2 regions of the Nocardiopsis sp. iso_25 genome follow, and region 2 is predicted to be linked to the other one. Evidence: predicted binding sites of a transcription regulator. Region 2 holds the regulator's gene; the other holds the start of a gene.
The links. Region 2 encodes HrcA, which represses chaperone genes, less so after heat shock. Its sites were predicted from a motif close to TTGGCACTCTCNNNNNGAGAGTGCCAA; they were not measured.
Positions count from the first base shown of each region.

Region 1: a site for HrcA is predicted at 1,649-1,675, ahead of groES (co-chaperone GroES). Genes of this name have one in related genera too.

Region 1 is NZ_CM149667.1:5,610,665-5,614,906, reverse strand. It holds gene AC0VX6_RS24120 (alpha/beta fold hydrolase) at 1-152, opposite strand, end outside; gene AC0VX6_RS24115 (class I SAM-dependent methyltransferase) at 250-1,536, opposite strand; gene groES (co-chaperone GroES) at 1,802-2,113, shown strand; gene groL (chaperonin GroEL) at 2,229-3,839, shown strand; gene AC0VX6_RS24100 (sigma-70 family RNA polymerase sigma factor) at 4,056-4,242, shown strand, end outside.
Region 2 is NZ_CM149667.1:1,680,453-1,684,694, forward strand. It holds gene AC0VX6_RS07330 (DUF3097 domain-containing protein) at 1-468, opposite strand, end outside; gene hrcA (heat-inducible transcriptional repressor HrcA) at 650-1,663, shown strand; gene dnaJ (molecular chaperone DnaJ) at 1,668-2,807, shown strand; gene AC0VX6_RS07345 (16S rRNA (uracil(1498)-N(3))-methyltransferase) at 2,804-3,541, shown strand; gene AC0VX6_RS07350 (prolipoprotein diacylglyceryl transferase) at 3,675-4,242, opposite strand, start outside.

The DNA.
Region 1 (4,242 bases), 2.8 Mb from region 2:
CCGCGCCCGTGGCCGGGGAGGTCGGGGATGATCACACGGGCCGCGTCCCCGAGCCGTTCCAGCGTGGGGCGCCACATCCACCCCGCGACGCCGCCGCCGTGCAGCAACAGGACCGGGGGTGCGTGTGCGGCACCGGCTTCAAGGACGTACATGCCCCCATCCTCCACGGTCGGTGCACCTAGTCCCGGGCCGGGGCTCCCCCCGGGTCGAGGCTTGCCCCCGGACCGAGGCGTCATCCAGGGCCGGGGCTCACCCCCGGGCCGGGGCGTCGACCTCGCGGCACAGCAGGCAGAAGGGCCGCTCGCCGATCCGGGTGAGCACGACCGTCACCGACTCCGGGCCCGAGGCGCGCAGGTCCCGGCGCAGCTTCTCGGTGTCCACCGCCGAGCCCCGTTTCTTGACGGTCACCGTCCCCGCCCCGAGGCCGCGCACCGCCGAGCGCAGCCGCTTCAGCGAGAACGGCAGCACCTCCACCACCTCCAGCACCCGCCACAGCGGCGAGAGCACCGCCCTGTCCGCCGTGAAGTACGCGATCCGCTCGTCCAGCAGGGCGCCGTCCACCCGCGCCGCCGCCTCCGCCACCAGATGCGAGCGCACCACGGCCGGGTCCGGGTCGTACAGGTAGCGCCGGGCCGCCGCCACCGGCGCCGGGCCCAGGCCGGGGTCGGCGTCCAGGTGCGCCACCGCGCCCTCGCGGGCGAGCAGCCCCTCGCGCTCGTGCAGCACCGTCGCCCGGCGCCGCGGCCCGTCGGCCAGCGCGCCGAACCACAGGGCGGTCTCCTTCAGCTCCCCGTCCACCGAGATCCACTCGGCCGCCGCGTCACCGGGCAGCGCCTCGTGCGGGATGCCCGGCGCGGCCTTGAGGCAGGCCGCCTCCGCCCCCTCGGCCAGGTCCACGGCCGTGTCCCACGGCGGGGAGTAGGCCGAGGGGTCGAACACCCGGCCGCGCCCGCCCCGCCGGGCAGGGTCGCAGAACAGCAGCGGGTACCGGCCGGGCGCGGTCGCGGAGGCGTCGCCCTCGCGGACCCGGGCCAGCCCGGACAGGCCCAGGGCCGCGATGTTGGCGCGGGCCACCGCGACCGTGAGGGGATCGGCGTCCACGCCCTCGACCGGAACGCCGCGCGCGGCCAGGGCCAGCAGGTCCGCGCCGACCCCGCAGCACAGGTCGCCCGCGGTGGCGCCGTCCGGGCTCCGTCCCGACGGTCCGGCCGGTCCGAACGCCCCGGCCATGCGCTCCGCGCGGTAGTCGGCCACCACGCGCCGGGTGGACTGCTCCAGCCCGTTGGGGGTGAAGAACATCCGCGGCGCGAGTCCGCCGAACTTGGCCCGCCCGCGTTCGCGCAGGGAGACCTGGGTCAGGACGGCGTTTACCAGCTCGGAGACGGGTAGACCGGGGTCGAGGGCGGCCACGCGCGGGTCACCGCGCAGCAGCGAGGCCGCGGCGAGCTGGTCCCCGGCGGCGGCCTTCGGGTCCACCCCCGCCAGGACCTCCCGGCCCGCGTCGGTGAGCAGGGCCTCGAAGGCGGCCAGGCGCATGGGTTCCCCCCGGGCGTCGAAGGAGCGGTGTGCTGACGCGGCCGCGTACCGCCCCGGCGGGAGGAGCCCCTCGCGGAACTCCCCGACCGGGGGTCACGGTCACATTTCCATTCTGGCACTCTCGGGGGTAGAGTGCTAACCGCGACGAGGCCGGTCTGGCACCCGCGACGACAGGCCGCCGTGGTCGCCCCTTTTTCGTAGCCGGTCCGTGCACCAGTGCGGGCCGAAATCAGTACACCGAAACCTTGAAGGGGGAGGTCACACCGTGTCGACCGCCACCAAGACCGTGCTGAAGCCGCTCGAGGACCGCGTCGTGGTCCGGACGCTGGAGGCCGAGCAGACCACCGCTTCCGGTCTGGTCATCCCGGACACCGCCAAGGAGAAGCCCCAGGAGGGCGAGGTCCTGGCCGTGGGCCCGGGCCGCTGGGACGACGAGGGCGAGAACCGCATCCCGCTGGACGTGAAGGTCGGCGACGTCGTCCTGTACAGCAAGTACGGCGGCACCGAGGTCAAGTACGACGGCGAGGAGTACCTGGTGCTCTCCGCCCGCGACCTTCTCGCCGTCGTCGAGAAGTAGGCCTCCGCGGGGCCCGCTCCAACGGGCCCGGAGCCATCCGCATCCCGCACCGGTCGGCGTACAGCCGGGCGGGCGGGATGCTCTCTTTCGACCGGCCTGAAGAGGAAGCACCCACATGCCGAAGATCCTGGAGTTCGAGGACGACGCCCGTCGCGCCCTCGAGCGGGGCGTCGACCGCCTCGCCAACGCCGTCAAGGTGACGCTCGGCCCGCGCGGTCGCAACGTCGTCATCGACAAGAAGTTCGGCGCCCCCACCATCACGAACGACGGCGTGACCGTCGCCCGTGAGGTCGAGCTGGACGACCCCTACGAGAACCTGGGCGCCCAGCTGGTCAAGGAGGTCGCCACCAAGACCAACGACGCCGCCGGTGACGGCACCACCACCGCGACCGTCCTGGCCCAGGCCCTCGTCCGCGAGGGTCTGCGCAGCGTGGCCGCCGGCGCCTCCCCGATGTCCCTGAAGAAGGGCATCGACGCCGCCGCCGCCAAGGTGTCGGAGATCCTCCTGGAGCGCGCCCGCCCCGTCGAGGAGCGTGCGGACATCGCCTACGTCGCCACCAACTCCGCCCAGGACGCCCAGATCGGCGACCTGATCGCCGAGGCGTTCGACAAGGTCGGCAAGGACGGCGTCATCACGGTGGAGGAGGCCCCGACCTTCGGTCTGGACCTGGACTTCACCGAGGGCCTCCAGTTCGACAAGGGCTACGTCTCGCCCTACTTCGTCACCGACGGCGACCGCCAGGAGGCGGTGCTGGAGGACGCGCTGATCCTGATCAACCAGGGCAAGATCAGCAGCCTCAACGACCTGCTGCCCGTGCTGGAGAAGGTCGTCCAGAGCAAGAAGCCCCTGCTCATCATCGCCGAGGACATCGACGGTGACGCGCTGGGCGCCCTGGTGCTCAACAAGATCCGCGGCACCCTCAACGTCGCCGCGGTCAAGGCGCCCGGCTTCGGCGAGCGCCGCAAGGCCATGCTCCAGGACATCGCGGTCCTCACCGGCGGCCAGGTCGTCGCCGAGGAGGTCGGCCTGACCCTGGAGAACGTGGACCTCGACGCGCTGGGCGGCGCCCGCCGCGTCACGATCACCAAGGACGCCACCACGATCGTGGACGGCGCCGGGGAGCAGTCCGAGGTCGAGGACCGCGTCCGCCAGATCCGCAAGGAGATCGAGGCGAGCGACTCCGACTGGGACCGCGAGAAGCTCCAGGAGCGCCTGGCCAAGCTCGCGGGCGGCGTCTCCGTCCTGCGGGTCGGTGCCGCCACCGAGGTGGAGCTCAAGGAGAAGAAGCACCGCCTGGAGGACGCCATCTCGGCGACCCGCGCGGCCATCGAGGAGGGTATCGTCGCCGGTGGCGGCGCCTCCCTGGTGCACGCCTCCAAGGCGCTGGACTCGGCCGACCTCGGCCTGGAGGGCGACGAGGCCACCGGTGTGGCGATCGTGCGCCGCGCCCTGGTCGAGCCCGCCCGGTGGATCGCGGAGAACGCGGGCGCCGAGGGCTACGTGGTCACCCACCGCGTGTCGGAGCTGGAGGTCGGCCACGGCTACAACGCCGCGACCGGCACCTACGGCGACCTGACCTCGCAGGGCATCCTCGACCCGGTCAAGGTGTCCCGCTCCGCCGTGCAGAACGCCGCCTCCATCGCGGGCATGCTGCTGACCACCGAGGTCCTGGTGGCGGACAAGCCCGAGGACGAGGAGGACGACGGGCACGGCCACAGCCACTAGGCCCGGCGCCCGGTCCCCGGGCCGTCAGGGCCCGCGGGGCCGAGGGCCTTCGGGGGGCGGAGCGCTTGCTCCGCCCCCCGCTCACTATCACGCACGTCACAGGTTTCCCCCGGCGGCGCAGATGTTTTCGGGTGATTTTCCCGAAACGTGACCATTCTGTAGTTGCCGATCCGAGTGGTTCAGTCCGGCGGTGGGGGCATCATTCCTAGCGTGACGGTGACGGATGCAGGCGCCCGGGGGCAACGGGACCACACGGGGTTGAACCATCTGGGATCGCTGGCGGTCCGGGGGGACGACGGGGCGATGGACTCGCTGCTGCGCGAGGTCCGCCCCATGGTGGTCCGGTACTGCCGTGCCCGCCTGGCCCGGGTCTCGGGGCTGGCCCACTACTCCGACGACGTGG
Region 2 (4,242 bases):
CACGATCGAGGGCAGGTCGTCGACCCCCTCCAGGAACTCGACGGCCACCCCCTCCACGCGCAGGTCGTGGCCCCAGACCTTCTCCACCAGTTCGGCGTCGTGGACGCCCTCCACGTAGATCCGGCTCTCCCTGGCCGTGCGCGCCCGCGCGCCCGGCACCGCCACCGACCCGGAGGCGCTGCGCAGCGGACCCCGCGCCGCCGGGGCGGGGCGCACCAGGGTCACCGGCTCGCCGTCGACCAGGAACGCGGCCGGGGCGAGGTCGAACACGCGGCGGCGGCCGTGCCGGTCCTCCAGCGTGACGGTGGCCTTGTCCCAGGCCACCACCGCCCCGCAGAACGCCTCCCCGGCGTCCTCGACGACCAGTTCCCGTTCCAGGGGCACCTCGCGGACCGCCTTCTTCTTCGGGCGGCGCCAGTCCCCGGCGAGCACGTCGCGGCCGTAACGGCCGGTTCCCTTGGTAGCCACGGTCGTGCAGTCTACTGGTGGCGCGCGCCGGCGCCCCGGCGGCCGCGACGCGCGCCGCGGGCCCGGCGGGGACAGGGGCGGCACCGCCGCGCCGGGGCCCGGCCGACCGCGGGTAACCGTCAGGGTTTGCGGCCGGGCATAGACTTAGCACTGAGGACCATGGAGTGCCAGGAGGTGGCGAGTGCTGGATGAGCGCAAGCTCGCGGTCCTGCGTGCCGTCGTCGAGGACTTCGTCAACACCAACGAGCCCGTGGGTTCCAAGGCCCTGGCCGACCGTCACCGGCTCGGCGTCTCCCCGGCGACCATCCGCAATGACATGGTCGCCCTGGAGGAGGACGGCTACATCGCGCAGCCGCACACCAGTGCCGGACGCGTTCCTACGGACAAGGGGTACCGGCTCTTCGTCGACCGGCTCTCCTCGGTCAAACCGCTCTCCAGCGCGGAGCGGCGCGCCATCGAGTCCTTCCTCACCGGCGCCGTGGACCTCGACGAGATCGTCGCCCGGACCGTACGGCTCCTCGCGCAGCTCACCCGCCAGGTCGCGATCGTCCAGTACCCGTCGCTGACCCGCTCGTCGGTGCAGCACGTGGAACTGGTCCCCCTCGGGGGGCAGCGGATCATGATGGTCGTGATCACCAACACGGGCCGGGTCGAGCAGCGCGTCATCGACGGCCTGGGAGAGGTCCACGAGGCCGCCGTCAACGACCTGCGCGCGATGTTGAACCGGGCCATCGCCGGACGCCACCTCGGCGACGTGCCCGACGCGGTGGAGGACCTGCCTCCGCAGGTGCCGCCCGAACACCGCCAGATGGCGGTGTCGGTCCTCTCCGTCCTGCTGGAGAGCCTCGTCGAACGGCACGAGGAGAAGATCGTCCTCGCGGGGACGGCCAACCTCGCCGCCGTCGACTTCGCCGCCAGCCTCAGGGACGTCCTGGAGGCGCTGGAAGAGAACATGGTCCTCATCCGTTTGCTGGGAGAGGCCAAGGACCCGTCGATGCTCACGGTGCGCATCGGCGCGGAGAACTTCCACGAGGGCCTGAGGTCCACCTCCATCGTGTCGGCGGACTACGGTGTGGGAAACCAGTCGCTCGCCAAGATCGGTGTGGTGGGACCCACCCGGATGGACTACCCGGGGACGATGGGAGCAGTACGCGCCGTGGCTCGCTATGTCGGACAGATTTTGGCAGGACAGTAACCCAGTGGCCAGAGACTATTACCAGGTTCTCGGAGTGCGTCGCGACGCGTCCAAGGACGAGATCAAGAAGGCCTACCGGCGGCTCGCGCGCGAACTCCACCCGGACATCAACCCGGACCCCGCAACCCAGGAGCGCTTCAAGGAGGTGACCCAGGCCTACGAGGTCCTCTCCGACGAGAACAAGCGCCGGATGTTCGACATGGGCCAGGACCCCTACGCGCCCGGCGGCGGCGGGGCCGGGGGCTTCGGCGGCGCGGGCGGGTTCGCCTTCGACGACATCATGAACGCCTTCTTCGGCGGCGGCCAGCCCGGCGGGCGCGGCCCCCGGGAGCGGGTCCGCCGCGGGCGCAGCATCAAGATCCGCGTCGAACTCGACCTCGTGGAGACCGCGTTCGGGGTCAGCAAGGAGATCACCTTCCCCACCGCCATCCTGTGCGAGACCTGCCAGGGCGAGGGGACGGCGGCCGGTTCGCACCGCACCACCTGTGAGATGTGCCATGGTCAGGGCGAGGTCTCCCAGGTCACCCGGTCCTTCCTCGGCCAGGTCATGACCTCCCGCCCCTGCCCCCAGTGCTCGGGCCAGGGCTCGGTCATCACCAACCCCTGCGGCGACTGCGCGGGCGAGGGCCGGGTGCGCGAGAAGGTCACCCGCACCGTCAAGATCCCCGCGGGCGTCGACGACGGCACCCGCATCCAGCTCGCCGGGGAGGGCGAGGTCGGCCCCAACGGCGGACCGCGCGGCGACATCATCCTGGAGATCATCCAGCGCCCGCACCCCACCTTCGAACGCCGCGGAGACGACCTGCACTGCACGGTGACCGTCCCCATGACGGCCGCCGCGCTGGGCGCCTCCTTCGCCTTCGACACCCTCGACGGCACCGAGAACATCGACCTGCGCCCGGGCACCAACTCCGGCCACGTCATCACCCTCCCCAACAAGGGCGTCAGCCACCTCGACGGCGGCGGCCGGGGCGACCTGCGCATCCGCGTGGACGTGGAGACCCCGAGCAGGCTGGACGAGGAGCAGGAGGCCCTCCTGCGCAAGTTCGCCGAACTGCGCGGCGAGGACCAGACCCCGGGACGCTTCAGCCCCGGACACGGCGGGTTCTTCTCCAAGATCCGCGACGCCTTCGGCGCCAAGTGACACCGCCGGTCTTCCTGGTCGAGGCCGCCGCCCTGGCGGCCGACCGGGTGACGGTGGACGGCGCCGAGGGCCGCCACGCCGCCGTGGTGCGCCGCATCCGGGAGGGCGAGACCGTCGACCTCTCCGACGGACGCGGCCTGCGCGTCCGCTGCACGGTCACCGCGGTGGGACGCGACCACATCGTCTGCGCGGTGGTGGAGCGCCGGGAGGACCCGGCGCTCCGCCCCCGCCTGACGGTGGTCCAGGCACTGCCCAAGGGCGACCGGGGCGAACTGGCCGTGGAGATGATGACCGAGGCCGGAGCGGACGCGGTCGTGCCCTGGGCGGCGGAGCGCTGCGTCACCCGCTGGAAGGGCGACCGCGCCGCCAAGGCGCTGGCCAAGTGGCGTGCGACCGCCCGCGAGGCGGCCAAGCAGGCCCGGCGCGCGCGGATGCCCGAGGTCGCCGACCTCGCCGACCGGGCCGCCGTGGTCGGCCTCCTGGCGGGGGCGGACCTGGGCGTCGTGCTGCACGAGGACGGCGCCAGCCGCCTGTCGCAGCTGGAGCTGCCCGCGGAAGGGGACGCCGGAGTCGTCGTGGTGGTCGGTCCCGAGGGCGGCTTCTCCGACGCCGAGATGGAGGCGTTCGACGCCGCGGGCGCGGTCCGGGCGCTGCTGGGACCGAGCGTGCTGCGCACCTCCACCGCCGGGGTCGCCGCCCTGTCGGTGCTCCAGTCCCGCACCGGCCGCTGGTAGAGCGCACGCCCCGACCCCGAACACGTGAGAGGCGCCCGGACGTGTGTCCGGGCGCCTCTCACATGCTCTTGCGGACAGCTCCCGCGCGTGGGGACCAACCCCGACGTGCGACGGGCCGCCCCGGAGGGGCGTGTCAGCTGCTGGGAGCCGTCTTGGCGCCGTTGTCGCCCCCGGTGGTGCCGGTGCCGCCCGTGCCGGTTCCGTCGCCTCCGGTTCCGCCGCCCTCGCCGCCGGTGCCGTCACCGCCGCCGGAGGGCTCCTCCCCGCCGCTCCCGCCGCCGTTGTCGCCGCCGCCCTCCTCACCGGTGGACCCGTCGCCGGCGCCGCTGCTGGGCTCGTCGGTGGGCTCGCACTCCTCCTCGGAGGCGGCCTTCTCGTCCTTCTCCTCCTCGGAGCTGGACGGGGTCGGGGAGACGGGCTCCTCGGGCGTCGGACACGTGGCGGCGGCCGTCACGCCCTCCTCGGAGGGAGCGGGCTCCTCCTCGTCGTCCTCCGGGGTGGGGGAGGAGGCCGGGTCGCGCGGCGGCTCCTCCTCCTGCTGGGTGGTGCCGTCCACGGAGCCGGTGGAGGGATCGGGAGCGGCCACACCGCCGCCCTCGCCCTCCTCCTCGGCGGGCGCGCCCTCGCGGTCGGCGCCCGCGGGGACGATCTCCAGCACGTGGTCGCGGACCTGGGGGCTGGAGATGACCACGGACCCGGCG